Regions from separate parts of the Shewanella sp. 125m-7 genome, predicted to be linked through region 2. Evidence: riboswitches for the same ligand, from Rfam matches in the RefSeq annotation. Region 2 holds a riboswitch; each other region holds the start of a gene.
What was found. Region 2 has a riboswitch for cobalamin ahead of ACVBIL_RS08710 (ABC transporter ATP-binding protein). Riboswitches for the same ligand answer to the same signal wherever they lie in the genome.

Region 1 (8,007 bases), on a different contig from region 2:
TTTGGTTACGGCTGAATCGATAAACCTCACCGCGTCATTTGTTATAGCGTTGACCTTACCCGCATCTTTACGGCCTTTTACTTCGCTGATAGTCGTGGTTCCGCTCCCCGCTTGTGGACCTTTAAAAATCGGTCCCGTGGCCTCAGGCCACATCGGCAATAAAATCACATCAGGGTTTGCAGCGATCACTTCTGACCAGGTAACCATAGGGGCTATGCCGTCACGCTCGGCGAAAATTGGCGTTGCACCGACAAGCTCCATTAACTCCGTCATATAAGAGTGTTTGCCAGGTACGCACTTATAGAAGTAATTGATCTCGTAGTAAACCTTTGGTGATGGCTGAGCACGGTACTGAGATGCAATCAGTGTTAACTCGCTACGTATTGATGCAACGAGCTCATCGGCTTGTTGTTGGTGACCAATGGCATCGCCCAGTAATCCAATCTTTGTATAAACCTCCTCTAGGCTAGATTCTTCCATATGGAGAACCTCGATTCCCAGTGCTTGTAACTTTGCTTTCAAGCCAAGTTGTAAGCTGGTGGCCGTCAGAACAAGGTCGGGTTTTAGCTTAGTGACATTCTCAACAGTGATATCGGTAAAACCGCCCACCACGGCGATACGTTTTTGTTTTACACGCAGAGGCACTTCAGCCGGAAAGCGTGCGTAACGTGTTACACCAACGAGATCGTCGATGGCGCCGATCTCGGCTACGGTATGGCTCCAATTGGGGGCTAGGGATACAATTCGTAGTGGCTGGCCTTCATGGCTAAAGGCGATTTGAGGTCCAATTAGCATTAAAAGCAAAGATATTATCTGTAGCGCGCGCATGTTAAATCCCTAAATTTCCAATAAGTGCGCATCATGGGCAGTTTGATGCTAAAGACAAGTGAGTCAAAACGGGATTGCGTACTAGTACACAAATTTGAGTAGCAGTATGAAAGACTGTTAAAAACCCCAGTGTATTTTTTTATGTCTCTGCAGACAATACAGCTCTTTTTAGGCGTTCCAGAGGTTGTATTGTCAGTTTTATTGAGTGTGCGTGACCTAACTCACCGTTACGGTGATTTTATTGCGGTCAATAACATTAGCTTGGATATTCAGGCGGGTGAGTGTTATGGCTTGCTCGGGCCAAATGGTGCTGGTAAGTCGACAACGCTGGAGATCCTTGAGGGCCTAATTAAGCCGACTCAGGGTGAGGTGCTGTACCGTGGGTTACCTATCGATAAAAACTTCAAGCAAGAGATAGGTATTCAGTTTCAATCGACGACCTTGCCTGACTATCTGACGGTATATGATTGCCTCAAGTTATTTTCTAGTTTTTACCAAAGTCACACCCCAATCGAACATTTGATTAAGCAGTGTCAGCTGACCGAGATAGCAGACAAGCTGCATTACAATCTGTCAGGGGGACAGCGTCAGCGTTTATTACTGGCTCTGAGTCTGATTAATGACCCGATGTTACTCTTCTTAGATGAGCCTACTACGGGCTTAGATCCTCAGGCGAGATTACATTTTTGGCAGCTCGTACGAGAGATCAAGTTGCAGGGCAAAACCGTCATATTGACGACGCACTACATGGAAGAAGCAGAGCAGCTCTGCGATCGGATTGCAATTATGGACCGTGGCCAGTTTATTACAGAAGGAACACCAAAAACTTTACTAGAAGAGCATTTTTTGCCGCAGATTGTGGAGCTTGATGGTGTGTACACACAAAAAGATTTCGGCTCTCTACCTGTAAGGTTAAGTCCGTGTGCAGGGCGCACGCGGGTAGAGTGTCACTCTTTTAATGATCTACTGTCTGCATTTAAAACTTCAACGCCTTATCTAAACGGCATGGCGGTACGTAAGCCAAATCTTGAAGATCTATTTTTAAAATTAACTGGTAATGAGCTTCGACTATGAATGCCCTGTTTGCACTGATCAGTGCGCGTAATTTGGAGTTTTTTCGAGATAAGTCTGCATTAGGCTGGTCGCTACTGTTTCCAATCATCATCATTATCGCGCTGGTGCTGGTGTTCGATGACGATAACCCAAGTCTTTATCAGGTCGGTATTTATGGCGAGGTTCCGCAGATAGAAAAGATCAAGGCGCTAAAGCACGTTGAAATTATCTATTACCAAGATTTAGCGCAGGCAAAGCATAAGGTTTCACGCCATTTAATCGATGGCTTGCTCAGTGGCGACAGTTACTGGGTTAACCCAGAGAGTGCTCAAGGATATATTTTAGAGCAGGTGATCTTGGGTAAGATCCCTGAACTCGATAAAAAGGCGATTAGCGGCAAGGCTGTACGCCATGTTGAGTGGCTTTTGCCCGGTATTATCGGCATGAATATGATGTTTTCAGCCCTCTATGGAGTGGGCTATGTCATTGTTAGATATCGCCGAACTGGAGTCTTGAAGCGCTTACAAGTGACGCCATTGGCAGCGTGGCAGTTTTTAGCTGCGCAGCTGTTCTCCCGCCTTGGCGCGACGGTCCTTTCTGCCATTCTCGTATTTGCAGTGATCGCATTGATGTTTGACATTCGCTCTCAGGGCAATGTGGCAATTTTGGTGATTAATACAGTACTTGGAAGCGCCGCGATGATCAGTATTGGACTACTGGTAGCCAGTCGAACTCGCTCTGATGAGTTGTGTAACGGTCTGCTAAACATTATTTCCTGGCCAATGATGTTTCTGTCAGGGATCTGGTTCTCTTTAGAGGGCAGTAAACCTTGGGTACGATTCATCGCCGACTGCTTACCGTTAACCCATATGAACGATGCTAACCGCGCGGTGATTATCGATGGTGCGGGTCTGCTAGAGATAGGCGACCACCTGTTGTTTCTGGTGGCGATAACCCTGTTCTGCTTAGCTGCGGCAAGTCGCAGTTTTCGCTGGGATTAATTCAGACGGTCAGGGGCCTAATGGTGCTGTGACTGTCGAATAAATAGAGGGGGTGGTTTACCATTTGATTTATAAGGATTTACTATTCAAGTGTAAATGCTGGCGGCATCGAATACTGTGCCAATATGTTTAGCATTGCTTTACACATGAAAATAATTAACTGCAAAGTTAACATTTTGGTAAATGCTGTCATAAATCATAGGGTATTTATTTCATTTATCCTCTAGCCTTAGACTGAAATAACCATATTTCAGTTAGTTAGACTTTAATAATTAAAAAATAATACGGCAGATGACGATGAAAATATTTAATGTGATGAGTATTGCGCTGGTGCTTTTCTCTGGGGTATCTATGGGAGCCACCGCCGCGCCCCTCGATACGCTAATGAAAAAGTTTGAAGAAGGAAATTACTCTAAGAAGGGAGCGGATACTTGCATTATGTGTCACAAGCGCTCCGACAAGGTGATGGCTATTTTTGATAGCGTACATGGCCAAGCGGGCGGTGAGGGTCCTATGGCGGGTCTTCAATGTGAAGCCTGTCACGGTCCACAAGGTAAGCATAAAGGTAAGAACGAACCGATGGTGAGTTTTGGTGAAAATTCACCATTAACGGCGCAGATGCAGGATTCAGTTTGTACCGCTTGTCATAATGATACTTCACTGATGGCTTGGCATACCTCTTCACATGCAGAGCAAGATGTGAGTTGTGTTAGTTGCCATGAGATCCACGTTGTACAAGATCCGGTAATGAACCCGAGCCAACAAGTGGAAACTTGCGTGAGCTGTCACACGAAGGCCAAAGCTGACATGAACAAGCGCAGCTCGCATCCGCTTAAGTGGGGCACCATGGTGTGCAGCGATTGCCACAATCCACACGGCAGCATGAGCGACCATGAACTAAAAGGCTTTGATACCAACCAAACGTGCTACGAGTGTCATGCTGAAAAACGCGGTCCCTTCCTATGGGAGCACGCTCCGGTAATGGAAAATTGCGCAAACTGCCATGATTCTCACGGTAGCGTGAATGGTGACTTACTGAAATCACGTGTCCCTATGTTGTGTAAGCAGTGTCACGCTGGTGATGTTCATGCATCGACTGCACCTGGTGATAATCAAAGTATTCAAACGGGTGGTCAAGGCTGTCTAAATTGCCATAGCCAAATCCATGGTTCAAACAATCCATCTGGCAAAGCGTTCCAATTTTAAGGGGATAAATAAATGAAATTTAGACTAAATATTGTCGCCTTAGCATTAGCGACGGTGAGTACGGGTGCATCGGCTTTTGATTTTGGCGTCACCGCCAGCCAAGCCGCTACTCAAAATGGCAGTTGGAAATGTACTAAGTGCATCAGTAACCAACAAGTATTAGGCAGTGTGAGCCTAGAAGCAGGCATGCAAGACAGTAAAGATGATCATGCCGCTAACAGTTTACGTTATACCGATGGTTTTGCCGTTGGTCTTGATGCAGACACTGTGATCAATAATAAAGGCTATCGCACTCAGCTTTACTCCGACGGTCTAGGCAGCGAGCAGGCTTTAGCCAAGCTCAAAACTGGCCGCTTAGGTCAATGGAGCGTGGAAGCAGGCTATCAGACAAGTCACCAATTCGATGCCGACAATGCGCAAAGCCGCTGGCTTGCAAAAGGTGGCGATCTCGTCAAGCAAGAAGATCTGATCACTCAAGAACTAGCGCTAGAGCGTCAAAAGTTCAGTCTGGAAGCTGACTTTAGTCATAACCGTTTTGGCACTTATGTCGCCATGAGCACCGAAGATAAAACTGGCAAGCTGCGCGGTAGCATGTCAAATGGCAGTATCGATGCCATTAACATCGCTGCACCCGTTGATTACACCACGCAAAACCTACGCGCAGGAGTCAACCTCAAGGGAGATAATTGGTTCACCGAACTTGGTTATAACGGCAGCTGGTTTGATAACAATATTGACAAACTATCAATCGATCAGCAAGGGTTTGCAGATGCCTCGCAAGCGGTAGATAACCAAGCTCATTTTGTTAGCCTTATGGGTAACTATTTCTTTGGTCGAAGCTATATCTCCGGTCGCGTGGCTAGCGGTAACATGAGCCAAGATGGCGACTTTATCACTTTAGCAGGCGTTGCCGATGGTAACCAAGGCGCCGATGCCGAGGTTGATACCTTAGATGCAAATCTTAAGTTTTCAACCCGAGTGATGAAAGGTCTGCGCATTAATGCGTCCGTTGATTACTCTGATCGCGATAACATCACCAATGTGCATGATTATGAGCAGTATGGCCTCGATGGTGTGACCGGTGAGCTAGTGCAAAACACCCCTTACGATACCACGCGCAGCGCTTACAAAGTCAGTGCCAATTACCAGTTAATGGCCGGTCAACGTATTGAAGTGGGCTATGATCGCATCGAAACCGAGCGCAGCTATCAAGATCGTGAAGAGACTGATGATAATATCTTCTGGGCACAGTGGCGTGCTACAGGCTTTGATTTGTGGGATCTACGTCTAAAAGGTAGCTACGCCGATAAGGGCGGTTCGCAGTTCCTTTATGATGATGCTGTTAATGCGGCAGAAGATCAGTTAATGCGTAAGTATTACCTAGCAGATAAGAAGAGCAGCAAGGCTGAAGTGTTTGTAACGCATACCCCAACTGACAGCATCTCAATCAGTGCTCATGGTTACTACTCTCTTGATGATTACACTAATTCAAGTATTGGTCTTATCGAATCTAACAGCTATGGCTTTGATTTAGGCTTAAGCTGGCAGGTAACCGGTGATTTATTACTCAGCACCGATGGTGGTTACCAGTGGCTAGATAACGAGCAAGCAAGCGCCAAGAGCCAATACGTAGGTTATTGGGAAGGTGACACCAATGAAGAGTTTGGCTTTGTTGGTGCAGGTTTTACCTACAGCGGCTTAAGTGACTCGGGTATTACTATCGGAGGTGATTACAGTTTTGCTATCTCGTTTAGCGACAGCTATGTCGATGGTAATGATGTATTTGGTATGTATGAATCAACCAGTCATCATGCCAATTTATATGTGAATTATGCAATTAATCAGCAGGTTGTTGTGGGCTTACGTTATGAGTTTGAAGCCTATGAAGACAGTGATGATACTCAGCTACCTGTTGATTACTATCCTGGCACCGGACCTACAGGCTTAACCACTTTAGGTGAGTTAAACCATGATTATAACGCCCATTTAATACTGGCGACTTTGCAGTATCGTTTTTGATGCAATGATCAGTATTAAACGACGTAGCCATATTGTCGTCCCTGCAAGGTAAAATAGGGCTTGCTGAGTTTGATACAACAAAATGATCATAAAAAGGTAAGGCTCTCATTTATTGAATGCTGTTGATTAAAAGCGATTTATTGAGAGCATTGCCTTAATAATAAAAGTAAGTTCCTTAAAAACTTGCTCCCATCTTTACCGAGAATAGAGGCATCTATTCTCGGTTTTTTTATATTTGATCAAAGCTGCTTATATCGGAGCAAGTATGAGCACTCACTTTTTGATTTATTTGAATTTACTGTAGAAAGTAACAGTGAATAACCTACGGTTTTTATTATAGAATAGACATGTTATCAAGGATCCATAAGGTTTAATTGGGGGAACCAGATGAAATTTCTGGACTGTACCCGCAACTGTAACTGGACAAGTGTTGCTCAACTATTTGGGAATACCAAAAAGCTGAAGCAAGCAATAAACCAGAAGTCAGAGCACCCACCTTGATGGTTACGCTGTAAAACTGGGCGGGCGCTCTTGGTTTTGTAAATTCACTCGTGTATTTACCTATCTGGTTTTCAGCATCTTTTTCCTTTTGGAACCATTGACGATGCACAATTGTTCAAGTCGTTTATCTCACAGCCGTATTCACATGATGATATTGAGACCAGAGGAGAACCTTAATGTGGTTTGACCCTCTTTACTGTGCCGGCGTTATCTCATTAGCACTGCTGCTCGACCGTCTCTTAGGTGAAATGTCACGTTCTCACCCTCTAGTGGGTCTTGGTCTGTTTGCCAATCGGATCAAAAGATGCCTTTGGCAGCCTACAAAATACCGCGGCGTTGTCGCTGTATTATTAGTCTTGTTGCCTATCTTGCCCTTTATGTACCTTCCACGCCTATGGTGGCTTGACGTGATAATTCTGTATCTGGTTATTGGTGGTCGCAGCCTGTCTGAACATGGTAATGCTGTTGGTCAGGCACTCAAGTTAGGTGACTTAACCCTGGCTAGAAATCGAGTGGGTATGATTGTTAGCCGTAAGACCGAAAACCTGTCAGAGCAACAAGTGGTCAATGCCACTCTTGAATCGGTTCTTGAAAATGGCAACGATGCACTCTTTGGTGCCCTGTTTTGGTTTACGGTTGCCGGCGTTCCGGGGGCCTTATTGTATCGCTTCAGCAATACCTTAGATGCAATGTGGGGCTATAAGAATCAAACCTACCTTCAATTTGGCTGGTGTGCCGCCAAACTTGATGATCTGCTCAATTATATCCCTGCGCGTTTGTGCGCTATTGCCTATGCCCTTGGCGGCAAGACTAGGTTATCGCTTCGCTGTTGGCGCACACAGGCACCTAAATGCGCCAGCCCGAACGGTGGTGTGGTGATGGCCGCTGGCGCTGGCAGTCTAAATATCACCATGGGCGGCGCCGCTGAATACGATGGCTATTCTTGCGACAAACCCATTCTGGGTGAGGGCAGAGCTGCAGATGCAAGTGACATCAAGCGGGCTTGTCATCTTGTCTGGCTCAGCGCCTTTTATTGGGTCGCAGCATTATTAGTGATGGCATTCTTGCTTAAAGTGATCTGAGTACATCGATTTTAGAACATATTATTGAGAGCTTACTTTTGAGAGCTTACTTTTAAAAATTTACTTTTGAGAATAGTGATATGAGTTTATTGCACCATGGCGGCCGGCTAAAAGATGTGGCTAAGCGGTATGGCGTCGACGAGACAAGCTGGCTAGATTTATCTACCGGTGTGAGTCCATGGCACTATCCAATACCCGATATTCCAGTATCGTGCTGGAATCGTTTACCCGAGGACGAAGATGGCTTAATTGCGTCCGCTGACCGCTACTATGGTGGCCGTAATGCTTTACCTGTTGCGGGTTCTCAAGCTGCAATT
Region 2 (8,007 bases):
GTTAAGGCCAATGGTTTCATCTGGCTTTAATAAATCCCACAGCAGGCCTTTCTCGGTATGATCAGGACATGCAGGATAGCCTGGAGCTGGCCGTATTCCTTTGTATTTTTCGCGAATAAGCGCTTCGTTATCAAGTACCTCATCAGACGCATAACCCCAAAACTCTTTGCGTACACGCTCGTGCATCCGCTCGGCAAAGGCTTCGGCTAAACGGTCAGCCAAGCATTTAAGCATAATGGCGCTGTAGTCATCATGGTCGGCTTCAAAACGAGCAATATGTTCGTCGATGCCATGGCCTGCTGTTACCGCAAAGCCCCCCATATAATCGGCAACACCTGAGTCTTTTGGCGCAACAAAATCAGCTAAGCAGAAGTTGTCGTTACCGACGCGCTCAATCTGCATCCGCAGGTGGTGCAGGGTGATGATTGGTTGCTCGCGAGATTCATCCGTCCCATCGGCAGAGTACAGCTCAATATCGTCATGGTTAACTGTGTTGGCTGGGAACAAGCCGATAACCGCTTTGGCGGTAAGCCACTTTTCACTGATTATTTTATCCAGCATAGCTTTGCCGTCATCAAATAATTTACGCGCCTCAACACCCACCACTTCATCATCTAAAATACGTGGGAAGTGACCGTGTAGCTCCCAGCTGCGGAAAAATGGCGTCCAGTCGATACGCTCGACTAAGTCTTCTAGTGGATAATCATCAAACACTTGACGACCCAGTATGTTAGGTACAAATGGAGTGTAGTTTTCCCAGTCGTGTTGGCAGCGGTTTTCACGCGCCGCCTCAATAGAGGTAATAATCTTTCGTTTAGCCTGTGATAGACGCTTTTCGCGCATCACTTGGTATTCTTGATACGCTTCATCGATGGTCGCTTGACGCGTTTGGTTGTTAATCAGCTTCGATACCATAGGCACGGCGCGTGAGGCGTCAGCAATATAAATAGCACCGGTTGGCGAGTGCGGGGCTATTTTCACTGCGGTATGAATTTTTGAGCAAGTAGCACCGCCAATAATCGAAGGGATCGTTAAGCCTGCCTTATGGAAGCTCTTAACGTTATGCACCATCTCATCAAGGCTTGGGGTGATAAGGCCTGACATGCCGATAATATCGACATTTTCCGCCTTAGCGACTTCGATAATTTTCTCAACCGGCACCATTACGCCCAAATCAATGACTTCATAGCCGTTACACGCTAGCACCACACCCACAATATTTTTGCCGATATCATGTACATCACCTTTTACGGTGACCATTAATATTTTGCCGTTTGATTGGCCTGGCGTTTTTTCAAGCTCAATATACGGGTTGAGGTAAGCCACGGCTTTTTTCATTACACGGGCAGATTTTACCACTTGCGGTAGGAACATTTTGCCAGAGCCAAACAGGTCACCAACAATGTTCATCCCATCCATCAATGGCCCTTCAATCACATCTAATGGGCGAGTGGCCTGCTGGCGTGCTTCTTCAGTATCTGCATCAATAAAGTCGGTAATACCTTTAACCAGCGCATGGGCTAAACGCTCATTTACCGGCTTAGTGCGCCACTCTAAATCTTCTTTCTTAACGGTTTGGCTGCCATCGCCGCGAAATTTTTCCGCAACCTCTAACAAGAGTTCAGTGTTGTTAGTCGGCTCCCCATTTTTATCGACAGCGCTGCAAGGTAAGTTCTGTACGATTGCCTCAACTCGCTCTTTTAATTCGGTGTCGATATCATCGTAAATGGCTAGCTGACCGGCGTTGACAATACCCATGTCCATGCCAGCTTGAATCGCGTGATACAGGAACACCGCGTGAATCGCTTCACGCACGGGATTGTTACCACGAAACGAGAACGACACGTTCGACACGCCGCCGGAGATCATGGCGTGGGGTAGGGTGCGTTTTATCTCGGCGGTGGCTTCGATAAAGTCGACCGCGTAGTTATCGTGCTCTTCAATACCGGTGGCGATGGCAAAGATATTGGGATCAAAGATAATGTCTTCTGGCGGAAAACCGACTTTATCAACCAGCACGTTATAGGCGCGGGTACAAATCTCGATTTTACGTGCTTTGGTGTCGGCTTGGCCCTGTTCATCGAACGCCATGATAATTGCCGCAGCGCCGTAGCGTTTAACTAAGGTTGCTTGCTCGATGAATTTTTCTTCACCCTCTTTAAGCGAGATAGAGTTAACGATGCCTTTACCTTGGATGCATTTAAGGCCCGCTTCAATCACTTCCCACTTAGAGGAGTCGATCATAATCGGTACGCGCGAGATATCAGGCTCAGAGGCGATAAGGTTGAGGAATTTGTGCATCATCTCAACGCCATCGAGCATGCCTTCATCCATGTTGATATCGATGATCTGTGCGCCGCTTTCAACTTGCTCACGGGCAACCGACAGCGCTTCTTCATATTCGCCAGTTTTGATCAGGCGTAAAAACTTAGCCGATCCGGTTACGTTAGTACGTTCGCCGACGTTTAAAAATAGCGAATTTTTATCAATGGTCAGCGGCTCAAGCCCTGATAGACGACATGCAACTGGGATGTCGGGCAGTACGCGGGCCGGGTGCTTAATAACCGCTTCACGGATAACGCGAATATGCTCAGGCGTACTACCACAGCAACCACCAATGATGTTTAAGAAGCCGTCAGCTGCCCACTCTTCAATAATGTTGGCCATCTGCTCGGGCGTTTCATCATAGCCACCAAACTCGTTAGGTAGGCCTGCATTGGGGTGCGCCGAGACAAAGCACTCAGAGATTTTCGATAACTCTTCAACATAAGGGCGCAGCTCTTTTGGCCCAAGGGCGCAGTTAAGACCAATAGACAGAGGCTTAACATGGCGCAGTGAGTTATAGAATGCTTCGGTGGTTTGTCCGGTTAAGGTACGGCCAGAGGCATCGGTAATGGTGCCAGAGATCATAATCGGTAAGCGGAAACCTTGGGTGTCATATACCGTTTCAATCGCAAACAGTGCGGCTTTGGCATTTAGCGTATCAAAAATGGTTTCGACCATGATGATGTCGCAGCCGCCTGCAATTAGCGCGTTGATTGACTCGACGTAGGCTTCAACCAGCTCATCAAAACTCACGTTACGGTAGCCTGGGTCATTCACATCGGGGCTAATTGAGCAGGTTCGGTTCGTTGGGCCAAGTACCCCTGCAACGTAACATTGGCGACCCGTCTCTGCTTCAACTTCATTGGCCGCTTCGCGTGCAATGCGTGCACCCGCTAAGTTGATCGCAGCTGAATGCTCCTGCATGTCGTAATCGGCCATGGCGATACGCGTAGCGTTAAAGGTATTGGTTTCGATGATGTCAGAGCCAGCTAACAGGTAGTCTTTGTGGATCTGCTTGATAGCATCGGCTTGGGTGAGCACCAACATATCGTTGTTGCCCTTTACATCACAATGCCAGTCTTTGAACTGTTCACCACGAAAGTCATGTTCTTCAAATTTGCGATCTTGGATCATGGTGCCCATCGCGCCGTCGAGGATAAGGATCCCATCTTGAAGCTTTTGGGTAAGTACTGCTAAAACCTTGTCGGCAGAGTCTTGAGTATGTGCTACTGCGCTCAAGGCATGTGTTGGGGTACAGGTTGCCATAGATAATTCCTACCAGTTCGCAAATCGTTATTCTTGTAATACCAAGCAAAATAAGTCTCTGAATACTTAACTTACCTAGATCTGGTGTAAATCATGTCCGTTATTTTCAGTTAAGGTCGTTTATTATGAGTGACCTTTTATTTTGTTTGGACATTTATACGTATAGACGTCCATAATACGTGAGAGGCGATAAAAAGTGCAAGTGCTAAAGCATGATACTTTTTCAGCATTAAAAGCCAATGAATTTTAACTAAGTTGCTGATAAATAATGAAGGTCAACAGGTATAATGCAAACCACTAAGGTGATTTTACTTCGGCACGGCGAATGCGATGGTGGCAATATTTTACGCGGCCAAGTTGATGTTGCGTTAACTGAGCTTGGTCAGTTGCAGATGAAAAAGGCATTTTCCGCCTTATGCTTAACCGATTTGTCAGTCGATTTTACCGTTAATAGTGTGATTAGTTCACCGCTTCAGCGCTGCGCCAACATCGCAGAGCAATTGGCTCGTGAGCATGATTTAGACTTTTCTATTGAAGCCGGTTTTAAAGAGCTGAACTTCGGCGATTGGGACGGGCAAACCTTCGACGCGCTTTATCAAACTTGTGGTTCAGCGCTTGATAACTACTGGAAAAACCCTTGGTTGCTATCGCCGCCTCATGGCGAGTCTATGCAAGATTTTGAGGCGCGTATCGATAAAGCCTGGCAGGCGATGCTCAAGCTGCATCAAGGAAAGACGGTATTAGTGGTGACTCACGGTGGCGTAATACGTCATTTAATGAGTAAAGCTCTGGACGTCAGTCAGTGTGCGGGTTTTTACACCTCGCTTAAATTGCCTTACGCGGCCACGGTAGCGATTGATGTGCTGCACAATGATAATAAGCAGTTCATGACCCTAAATTGGCGGTAGAAGTTTAAAGATGGACCTAGGACCTAGGACCTAGAGCTTAGAACCTAGAGCTTAGAACCTAGAACCTTTTTATCGTAGGTCGGGCTTTAGCCCGTCAATCTTGGTTTTATTTATAAAACAAAGGTGATATCAGCCTTGCTGGTATGATGCTAAACTGCGGCGTTATCTTATGTAGCGCTGCTTGCGTTAAAGGCTGCGTTTGCTCTTAGCATAAAAGATAGCTAAAAAATGAAAGTTAGGTGCTTAACAGCATAAAGGGAACCGGAGGCTGGCAGTTATTCGCCGCTTAGTCCGGACTGTACCCGCAACTGTAGGGAAGGTTAGCCATAGGGCTGCGCTTCCAAGTCAGATACCTGCCTAACTTATGTTGTTCATTACGTATCATTCAGTACGTGTTGATAATTAAAAAGTGTATCCATATACACATAAACTCGTGCGGGCGACTCGAGGGAGACAATAAATGAAACTCGATACTGGGTTATTAGACTCTTGCTTGGACACTTGCTTGCTAGATGCCAGTTTTTTCTATGAATGGTTGAATGGCAACAATGGCTAATTCGAAATCACAGCAGCAAATTAAAACCGTGCTAGCGGTTAAAGATTTAAGTTGGCACTTAGACGGTAAAGCGATTTTATCGGCAATTGAGTTTAGCTTAGCTGAAGGCAAAATGCTGGGCATTATTGGCCCTAATGGCGCGGGTAAATCCAGTTTACTTCGCTGCTTATATCGCTTTATTAAGCCTAGCAGCGGCAGCATTAATTTATTCGGCCAAGATATTAGCGCGCTATCGGCTAAAGCTTTTGCCCAGCAAATCGCCGTGGTACTGCAAGACACGCCCCATCATTTTGAAATGACTACAGCGCAACTTATTGCTCTTGGTTTAACGCCTCATAAAAGTGCCTTTGATTTTACTAGCCGCAGCGATCGCGTTGTGGTTGCACAGGCGCTTGGAAAAGTGGGTCTTGAAGATAAAGCCAATCAAGCTTATGAGAGCTTATCAGGCGGAGAGAAGCAGCGGGCATTGATCGCTCGCGCCATAGTGCAGCGCCCTAAACTGCTTATTCTCGATGAACCGACAAATCACTTAGATATTCGTTATCAGATCCAAACCTTGGAGCTGCTACGCAGCCTCAACATCACAGTCATTACCTCTATTCATGATCTTAACCTTGCCAGTGCGCTGTGTGATGAGCTTTTGCTGCTAGATAACGGCTGCGCTATAGCCAGTGGAACACCCAAAATGGTACTCACTGAGCAACGTATCGCCAAGGTATTTGATGTGTGCTGTGAAATCAGGCCGCACCCTCAACATGGCAATCCACTTATCAGTTATTTCTATGGCTACGAAACGGTTTTGGCAAGCGGCGTTCATACAAGAGTCGATATAAAGAGGAGTGTGCGAGCTGAGGCTCTTGTTCAAATGAAAGCTGAGGCTCTTGTTCAAATGAAAGCTGGAGACCAAGATGAATAAGGCTTTAATCGCCAGTAACCCATTAGCCATTAATTGTCGTCGGCGAGCCGAGTATCTCGTGCTATTCATACTCACTTTCGCGGCGTTGTTCACCCCGGTTGCAGCCAGCAGTTTTGGCGCTGCCAGTATTAGCATGAGCGATGTACTGACCGTATTTAGCCACAAGCTGTTTAATCTAGGTTATCCCATAGGCGATTCTATTGGTGAATCTATAGGCGTAAAAGAGCGCATTATTTGGGAGCTACGTTTACCGCGAGTTTTGCTGGCCTTCATAGCGGGTGCAGGCCTGTCGATAGCGGGCAGTGTGTTGCAAACCGTGACCCGTAACCCGCTGGCAGACCCTTATCTGTTTGGTATTTCATCGGGCGCATCATTTGGCGCGGTAGTGGCGTTAACGCTTTTTAGTCAGAGCATGTTGTGGTTTAGTCTTCCCGTTGGCGCATTTATCGGTGCAAGCTTATCGGTATTGCTAGTATTGAGCTTATGCGGGCGTAACTTAAGCACCCAAGTTGAGCGCATGTTGCTTTCAGGCGTGGCAACCTCGTTTATGTTCGGCGCATTAGCCAGTTTGATGTTGTATTTTTCCAGCCCTCAAGCGGCGGCATCGGTACTGTTTTGGACCTTAGGTAGTTTCGCTAAAGCCAGCTGGCAAGGCTTGTGGCTACCAGCTTCGGTGGTATTGCTATCTCTGCTAATTATCTTACTCAATAAGCGCCAAATAGTGGCGATGCGCGCCGGTGATGAAACCGCCCATACCCTAGGAATTAACGTCGCTCGTTTGCGTTTATCTATGCTGCTTATCTGCTCACTCATCACAGCCATATTAGTCGCTAATTGCGGTGGCATCGGCTTTATAGGCTTGATGGTGCCACATACGGTGCGTTTGCTTTTCCCAGGTCGATTCCCATTGCTATTAACGGCACTCGTCGGCGGATTATTTATGGTTTGGGTCGATGTATTAGCGCGAACCTTATTGAGTTATCAAGAGCTGCCAGTGGGGATCATTACCTCGGTGATGGGCAGTATTTTCTTTTTGTTTATTTTAGGCGGCCGTCGTGCCAAACGTATTTAACAATTAATGTTGAGTAAGCACCTAAGTTGAGTGGTCTAGGGGACTATACATGTTTGATATAAAACCAATAAATACTGAGTTCGATGCTGAAATTCAGCAAAAAATCGATACTAAAACTAAGCCCCTTGGCGCCTTGGGAGATTTAGAAACCTTAGCGTTACAGATTGCCCGCGTATTAGGTAAAGACAAGCCGCAGATCTGCAATCCAAAAATGATGGTGTTTGCCGCAGATCACGGCATTGCTGATTCGGGCGTATCAATTGCACCAAGTGAAGTCACCACGCAGATGGTGATTAACTTTATCAAAGGCGGCGCAGCAATTAACGTGTTTACTCGTCAAGTGGGTTTTGACTTAGAGGTGATTGACTGCGGGATCTTAAAGCCGATTGAGAACCTAGAGGGTGTGATTAACCAACGTTTAGGTTCAGGTACTGGGCCTATTCATAAGCGCGCGGCGATGACTCTCGGTGCGGTAAAGCAAGGCTTTAAGATGGCCACCGACAGAGTGGAACTACACCATCAAAACGGTTGTAACCTGATAGCGCTTGGTGAGATGGGCATAGGCAATACCTCATCAGCGGCAGCGATTATGGCAGCACTAACAGGAATGAAGGCTGAAGATTGTGTCGGCCGAGGTACAGGTATCGACGCGGCGACGTTTAAGCGTAAGAAGATGTTGGTTGAGCAAGCGCTGCTTGTGCATCATAGCGAGCTTGACGAGCCTATGCAGGTACTAGCTTGTCTCGGCGGCTTTGAAATTGTGCAGATGACAGGTGCAATGCTGGCTGCAGCAGAACGTAATATGCTGATTGTTGTTGACGGTTTTATTGCTAGTGCAGCAGCACTTGTGGCGGTAAAAATTAACCCTAACGTGCGTGACTACATGATTTTTGCCCATCAGTCAGATGAGAAAGGTCACTTTTTAATGCTAGAGTTTTTGCAAGCTAAGCCTCTATTGAAGCTC
Region 3 (8,007 bases), on a different contig from region 2:
GGCCTTATAACCTAAGGCCTGTGCCTCTGTCACTTCATCAAATAACTGCTCATAGCCAATATCAAAGCTTTGGTCTGCGCTGAGTTCGGGCACGATATAGTGATAATTGCTATTGAAAAACTTAGTCATTTCAGCGGCTGGCGCATCAATGCCTGTCGGTGCACGGCCACGTCCGACACGAAATAAGGTATCAATATCTGTTGCAGTATCGCCACGATGACGAGCGGGGATTGCATCTAACGTCGCGCTTAGGGTTAACACCTGATCATAGAAAGCAAAATCACCAACGGGTAATAACGCTACCCCAGCATCGGCTTGCCACTGCCAATGGCTTTGGCGTAATTCTTTGGCAATATCAAGTAACTGAGACTGCTCAATTTCACCACGCCAATACTTCTCTAAGGCAAATTTTAGTTCTCGTAAACGACCAATTCGTGGAAATCCCAAACTATTTAATTGCATATTGTATACCTTTTGGTGTTAAGATGAGCAAAATTCAGAGTTAGCGCCCGTCTGAATTTCATAAAACTAAACATAACAACGGGCGTCTGGACGTCTAGAAGTTTATTGTGTTAGCCTATGTATTCGCAATCGAAACGAATTCAAGCGCAACATGAACGAATTTCATGTGAGGATAAAATGATAGAGCTTAGACATTTACGTACGTTAGTTGCCCTAAAAGAAAGCGGCAGCCTCGCTGGGGCGGCAAAAAAACGCTTCGTCACTCAGTCAGCACTGTCGCATCAGATCAAGGAGTTAGAGACTCGAATTAACTCAGCTATTTTTGTGCGTAAGAGTAAGCCCCTCTCTTTCACGCAAGAAGGCGCGAGATTACTCAACCTTGCTGAAGATATTCTGCCAAAAGTGATCGAGACTGAAGTTGACTTAAAGAAAGGTTTGGCCGATGGAGACAATCATTTAGGCGTCGGCATCGAATGCCACAGCTGCTTCCGCTGGTTAATGCCTGTAATGGAAGAGTTTAGACAACAATATCCACAGGCCGATCTCGACCTATCAAGTCGTCATCTGTTCGACTCTTTGAACGCATTAGAAATTGGCGAGTTAGATGTGGTTTTGACCTCAGATCCGGTACCCGGCCAGTCAATTGCTTATCAGCATCTATTTGATTTTGAAGTTAGGTTAGTTGTTGCCAGCGATCATCCTCTGGCGCAGCAAGAATATGTCACACCAAAACAATTAGAGAACTTATCGATTTTAAGTTATCCGGTTTCACTTGAGCGTTTAGATATATATCGCCATTTCTTAGAGCCTGCGGGCATAAAAGCTGGCCCTCAGGTGAAGTGTGATTTAACCATGATGTTACTTCAGCGTATCGCCTGTAAAGACGGTATAGCCGCACTGCCGAGTTGGTCTATTAGCGAAGCACATGGACTTAGCCTAACGAGTGTAAAGCTTGGGCCTGAAGGCCTAAAACGCCCATTGTTTGGTGCGTATCGTCGCAATGGAGCCAATGCGCGTCTAGCTCAACATTGGCTAGAGTTGGTCGCCAAAGAAGGCTTAGCCAAACAGAAATTAATCTAGTGCATTTTACAGATGAAAAAGCCTGCTTATTGCAGGCTTTTTATTGAACGCTCATATTGGTTTAAGCAATAAGCCTCTTTTTGCCAATACACGCCTCAATACTAATCCAGGAGAATTTACATTATGAGTCTGACGTAAATTATGTGCGATTAAAAACTCTTCACGTAGATCTTCGTCTAAACCTAACGACTCGAATGCTTCAAGGGTTAATGTTTTTTGCTGGCCTTCAATCACCGATTTTAGGGCGCTAATCGGGTAGTTTTGCTCACCCTCTGAGTTCAGGTACGCAAATGCAGTCAGTGCAATAATGTCACCAAATACACTAAATAATGCCAAGGTTTGCACCTCGTCAGGGTTTATCTGTAGACCCTCCATTTGATACAGCTGATCAATCGCATCCACTGCAATCGCTTCCGTCAGTGCCCAATAGCCGTATACCAGCTTTTTATAAGGCTCATTCAATTCATCTAAACGCTCTTTTAGATAAAAAGTAAATGCATAGCGATAGATATTGACTTGCCCTAAGCGCACTAACGCATCTTTCAATGAGCGATTTTTACTCGATTGAGGCGTTGAGTGATCAGCGCTGTTACTACGCCAAAGCAGGTGGGCCGATAAAGCAGGATCTGATGAGACGATATCAATAACATTACGAATATCACCGTCTGCAATAATAGCTTTTTTCAATGGGATAAGGATCCCTCTACGACCAATTACCTGCTCTTCATTGCTGATAATGGCACGTACTTGAGTAAATACTTGCTGCTCAAGATCTGTCATGCGAAACGTTAAACCTTATTATTATTAAATAATTGTATGGACTAAATTATGTGCAAATTAACCCACAATAGTACGCTATAGGTTAAGCCATATAAGCGACTACCTTATCAAGTTTCTGCCGTCTGCGGAGCAATAATTTAACTCCATTGTATAAATTTGTGGATCAACCAACACTGTTTTACTGATACCACTCAAACATCTGCTCGATGGCGCTGTGAAAACCAACGAGCAATTCAAACATAACTAATTGTTAAATAGAGTTAAAAATAGCATTAGCGAGTACTAAATAGCCCTCATCATTCAAATGTATTGCATCTGACTTTTTACTTGGGCTTTTTAATAAATCACTCAAGGCATCTTCGACTAAAACCAGTTGATATTGCTCTGCAAGCTCCTCATAAATCGGCGATACCGATAGAAATAGACTTTTTTGCGGTACAGCAACCAATAAAACGGGGATCTGCTTCGATTGCGCCATTTCAATCATGGCGGCCAAATTCGACTTAGTCCTGGTAATAGAATGATTTCTCAAAAAATCATTGCCGCCTTCAAGCAAGACTAATAACTCTGGCGAGTATTTATCGAGTAATGGTCCTAAACGCGATACCCCCGCCGTAGTTGTCTCACCCGACACCCCGGCATTAATCACCTCAAAGCCACTTATTGTTGCAAGCTGACTTGGGTAATCCATCCCCTCAGAGGCGCCTACACCGTAGGTGAGACTATCGCCAAAAGCTAAAACCCGTGCGTTACCGGGTAATGGGGGAATGCTTGCACCAGAGCATGCCTGTAATAACAGTAACGCTGAAATCACGATCAATCGACTAACGCAGTTACGCATCAATAAAGGTTTCATTAATAAACTTTCGGCTGATGGTTTCTTCAAAAAATAACATAAAAAAAGCCAGACACAAGTTCTGGCTTAATATTCGCTTTTATCTGCGGCTCTAGAACGCTTGATAACTGACGCTCAAGAACAACTCTCTGCCTGGGCTAAAGTAGTTTTGATCTGAGATAATCTCTGCGTCAAACAGGTTGTTAGCTTTTAAACGCAGGCTCCATGCATCATCGAGCTGATAACCAAGACTCAAGTCCAGCTTATGATAAGCATCCAAGAACTGATCGTACCCAGCATAGCGCTTACCTTGGTAATGGTAGTTAGCCAACACATCAACACGCTCCCAGCTATAGCTCAACATATAGTTAAACTCATTCTCGCTGCGACCGACTAGCTGCTCACCAGTTTGTTTATTCTCCGCATCCAGATAGGTATAACCGAGCTGATGCTCAAGGCTGAACAACTGATAGTTTGCCGACACTTCGATACCACTAATCTCGGCATTATTGATATTGGCTGGCTTCCAGATATCCCAACCGTAATCATCTTTTTCTCCCGTAGGCGCCCAAGCAATCAAGTTATCAATGCTATTTTTAAATACACTGACATAAGCACGGATATCTTTAGCATTAAAATGCAACGTTAAATCATAACTTTGTGAAGTTTCAGAGATGAGCTCAGCATTACCCGAATCCGGCCAATAAAGGTCGTTAAAGGTCGGTGCTTTAAAGGCCGTGCCCGTTGTCGCAGCGAGTCGCCATTGGTCGTTAAACTGATAACCAAGGCTGGCATTATAAGACACTTCACTATCGACATTTTCTACGTCATCATAACGCACAGCCACTTCTGCGAGTAAATGCTCCCACTGCTTTTCAACTAGCCCGTATGCAGCAAAAATATCACGCTCATCTTGGGCATAATCGCCCTTAACAGACTCATTTGACCAATCGATGCCGCCCGTTAACGTCAGTTCATTTGCCGCTAAGTATTGGTTACTCCAGTTGATCTGGTCGCGCTTAGTTTCAAACTCAGAAATGGCCACACTGGCATCATCACCACGGAAGTTCTCGTTATAGTCGCGAGATTGGCTCAAGGCTAACTTACTGGTAAATCTGTCATTAGTGTATTGTGTTGCTAAGTTCCAGAGGTAGTTCTCATAATCTGACTCATCCGCCGAACCTGAGGCGTAGATATCATCATATTGAGTATTTCCCTTGTCGTACATGCCATTCCATAATGCTTGCCAATTTTGATTAATTTGCTGCGAGCCTATCAAAGAAAGTGCATTGCGCTTGTAGCCATCATCGTCATTTTCAACTTCAGCGCCGTTATACACATCATAACCGTCAGATTGTTCGTGGTTTACGCTCAGTGTGGTATTGCCGTTCCCATGTGTCATGCCTGCGCCAAATGAACCACGTATATAATCGTTAGTGCCGTATTCGGCTCCCGCAAACCACTCACCGCCTTTCAGCTGACGGGTAAATATTTGAATGACGCCGCCAATGGCATCGCTGCCCCACACTGACGCTCGCGGCCCTTTTAATACTTCGATTCGCTCAATATTTTCAGGTGATAAGGTGTTAAAGCTAACGGTACCTAATGTTGCAGAGCCGACCTTCACACCATCAATCAGCACTAACACATGGTTTGAATTACTACCACGAATACTAATTGAAGTGGCCTGCCCCGCACCGCCATTACGCGAAACACTAACACCGGGCAGTGTTTCTAAAACGTCTGCAACAGATTTGGGGTTAAGGCGTGCAATCTCTTCACGCTCAACGGTATTGATAACCGTTAACTGCTGCAGGGCCGTTCTATCAAAACGTGAACCGGTTACGGTAATCGTTTCATCGACGTTAACAGCGTTTGAATTGCCGTCCTCGGCGACTGCCGAGAATGTGGATAAACTGATAAGACTGCTAACTAGCAGTGCAATTTTTGATGGTTGTGTTCCCATTTTACCTTTGACTCCTAAAGGAAAACGGGGCAAATACGTCACGGTGACACGACCAAATAAATGGAAAATTCCACTCTTTGTCTTGCTCGTAAAATGCCGCATTTCGAGATCTGCCCGCCGAAATCATCGAAATCACTTTGTTGGCCGGTCTCCGGACTTAGGTTCTGTATTAACGTATTAATACCCGAATACAAGCTTTCAACACCTATCCATTAAGGCGCACTTGTCTCTCACCATTCACCGTTGCGGGGGCAGTGTCAGAATTTAACTGACTTCCCGATTATCCCTAAGTTACGCCGTAACCTGAGGCACCAATAAAGTTGACTGAAATTGTATTTTTTCTAATAGCATGCTTTTAATAACATGAGTTTGCGCTCAAGAGTGAAAAAACACCACTGTTGAGAGTGCGCGCATTATAGACGTCTATACGGTTAAATGTCTAACCTAAGCACAATTTAAACGCCGTCACAAAGACGAAGAATATTCACCCTCGTACACTAAAAAACACATCAAGATTAAAATCAACAACTTAACACCAACTCTCTGTACTTTCTTAATACATTAATAAAGGCTTAAGGGCATAATCGTCGATAGGAATTCTTGATAATTTTGCGCTTTGATGGGTGGATTTTCTTTCGTAAAAACCTCACCTCGAATCGATTTATGAATTAAATACAGATCCTGCTCGCCTCTCACTGCGGTGTAATGGCCAATCTCACCTTGGGTGAGCACCTTACCGTAAGCAATGCCTTGTACCGAATTAATATGAGAGTTAGGCATGTTAGTACAGCCTATAATCGCACTGGCTGTTTGATGATCATTGAGCGGCTCGCTCGCTAACGCTTCAAATACCGATTCGCCTTGGCAACTTTCAAAATAGACTTCAGCCATTGTCTGTAAAAATGCTTGTGGGCTAATGTCTTCTGTCAGCCCTTTAAAGCCTTGCACACACAACATTGATGACCAAGTTTGTAACGTTTGAGATGCTGGCACGAACTCGGCGGAGAACATGTCATCTTGCTGATTGGTAAAAGCCAACTTCCAGTCTAGCGGTAAACTGAAATTAAAAGTTTGGCTAAATATAGCTAGCTGTTGGGGTGTTTTATCAACTTCTACCTTAATAGCTTCATTGCTTAAACTGTACACAGGAAAAGTGAATAAAACGGTGCTCATCAGGGCACAATTTATACGAGGAAAGTATGACGTCATACCTTTACTATCCTTGTTGAGGGCACGTTGTGAGCAGTATTCTATCTGCGCATGTATCAAAGTGGTACTTAAAAATTCATTTCGGCTAAACACTCTGACATTTTCAGTGATACCCACGCGGTACAACACTTATTAAACAATTACTTATATAAACACGGCTTATATAGTTCAAGATTTATACAAAATAACTCTTGCACAATTCGATTACATTTGTAATCTTAAATATACATTACAGCTGTAATCGTAACAATAATGAGGCAAGGATAACCATGAAAGAGAGCTTATTAACAAGGATTTGCTATGAAAGAAATCAGTAATGCCGAGCTGTGTGTGCTTAATATTCTTTGGCAATCTTCGCCGATTAGCGCCAGTGATGTGATCAGTGAATTATCTCGCACTAATGACTGGCACGAGAAAACCATAAAAACATTACTCAATCGTCTGGTAAAAAAGCAAGCCATTGGATTTGACAAGCAGGGACGCTCTTACCTCTACTTCCCGCTCATCGAACAGAGTGAATACCAGCTCAAAGAAAGCGAATCTTTTATTGAGCGCTTGTTCTCTGGTCGCGTTGCTCCCTTAGTGGCTGGTTTCGCAAAACAAAACAAACTCAGCGCCGATGATGTCGCCGAGTTACAACAACTGATTGACACCTGGCAAAAGGACAACAAATCATGATGCTATGGATGGCACAGCAAACCCTATTACTCAGCCTGATTTGCGGTGGCTTATTAATAGGACACCGCTTTTTACAGCAGCGATTGGGGGCCCGTAAAACCTACCAGCTATGGTTAGCTGTCCCCGCTCTGCTGATAAGCTCTGCGTTAATCACAAGCATGCCCTACACTCTTGCTGCAGCCCAAGCAGAACAATTCGCTCACTATAGCGTTATCGCTAGCAAAACTATGGCTACAGTTCAAACCAGCGATTACGCCAAGATTGCACTGTCGATATGGTTAGTCGGCATTGCGGCTATGGTGACTCTGCTCAGCCTACAAGCGATTACGTTAACGCGCTTATTAAGCACTGCGACTAGAGTCAATCACACTGGCGCCAACTTACCGAGCTATAGCCACCCCAATGTGCAATCACCAATGCTCGTCGGGGTCCTTAACCCGAAAATCATACTGCCCTCTAATTTTATTCAACTTAACGCCGATGAGCAGCAATCGATTATCGCCCATGAGCAATACCACCACCAGCGCCGAGATCTGTTCAGTAATTTATTGGCTTACAGCGCACTCAGCCTGTTCTGGTTTAACCCTATTTGTTGGCTCGCTTATCGACGATTTCGAGATGATCAAGAGTTAGCCTGTGATGCCTTTGTCACTCAATCATTGAATAAACAACAAAGAATCAGCTATAGCCAAGTGCTGTTAGCCTACTCCCAGCAAGCTCATCATGGCCTGCTACACACACATTATGGAAATAAAAACATACTCAAGGAGCGTATTATGCAAATGAAGACATTTCAACAAGGTCAGAGCGGTTTTGCCATTATCGGTTTGACTATCGCATTAGGGATCAGTGGCTTGCTGCTCAATCAGCAGGTGCAAGCCGGCGATCACAACCATGACGCTGTTCACCCAACAACCCGTATCGAGCCTAAGTATCCTATTGAAGCTGCTAACGCTCACCAAAGTGGTTTTGTTGTCTTACAGTTTGATATCAGCCC

Region 1: another riboswitch for cobalamin. It lies ahead of cbiB (adenosylcobinamide-phosphate synthase CbiB); the one in region 2 lies ahead of ACVBIL_RS08710 (ABC transporter ATP-binding protein).
Region 3: another riboswitch for cobalamin. It lies ahead of ACVBIL_RS13130 (TonB-dependent receptor domain-containing protein); the one in region 2 lies ahead of ACVBIL_RS08710 (ABC transporter ATP-binding protein).

What each region holds. Positions count from the first base shown of each region.
Region 1 is NZ_JBRILQ010000025.1:5,369-13,375, reverse strand. It holds gene ACVBIL_RS12475 (ABC transporter substrate-binding protein) at 1-828, opposite strand, end outside; gene ACVBIL_RS12470 (ABC transporter ATP-binding protein) at 970-1,902, shown strand; gene ACVBIL_RS12465 (ABC transporter permease) at 1,899-2,882, shown strand; gene ACVBIL_RS12460 (DmsE family decaheme c-type cytochrome) at 3,174-4,088, shown strand; gene ACVBIL_RS12455 (MtrB/PioB family decaheme-associated outer membrane protein) at 4,101-6,107, shown strand; cobalamin riboswitch at 6,447-6,621, shown strand; gene cbiB (adenosylcobinamide-phosphate synthase CbiB) at 6,785-7,690, shown strand; gene cobD (threonine-phosphate decarboxylase CobD) at 7,771-8,007, shown strand, end outside.
Region 2 is NZ_JBRILQ010000014.1:15,630-23,636, reverse strand. It holds gene metH (methionine synthase) at 1-3,591, opposite strand, end outside; gene ACVBIL_RS08715 (histidine phosphatase family protein) at 3,879-4,499, shown strand; cobalamin riboswitch at 4,720-4,874, shown strand; gene ACVBIL_RS08710 (ABC transporter ATP-binding protein) at 5,039-5,971, shown strand; gene ACVBIL_RS08705 (FecCD family ABC transporter permease) at 5,964-7,043, shown strand; gene cobT (nicotinate-nucleotide--dimethylbenzimidazole phosphoribosyltransferase) at 7,093-8,007, shown strand, end outside.
Region 3 is NZ_JBRILQ010000027.1:11,960-19,966, forward strand. It holds gene metE (5-methyltetrahydropteroyltriglutamate--homocysteine S-methyltransferase) at 1-462, opposite strand, end outside; gene ACVBIL_RS13115 (LysR substrate-binding domain-containing protein) at 640-1,542, shown strand; gene ACVBIL_RS13120 (HDOD domain-containing protein) at 1,594-2,322, opposite strand; gene ACVBIL_RS13125 (GDSL-type esterase/lipase family protein) at 2,573-3,178, opposite strand; gene ACVBIL_RS13130 (TonB-dependent receptor domain-containing protein) at 3,270-5,123, opposite strand; cobalamin riboswitch at 5,249-5,454, opposite strand; gene ACVBIL_RS13135 (hypothetical protein) at 5,685-6,296, opposite strand; gene ACVBIL_RS13140 (BlaI/MecI/CopY family transcriptional regulator) at 6,633-7,010, shown strand; gene ACVBIL_RS13145 (TonB family protein) at 7,007-8,007, shown strand, end outside.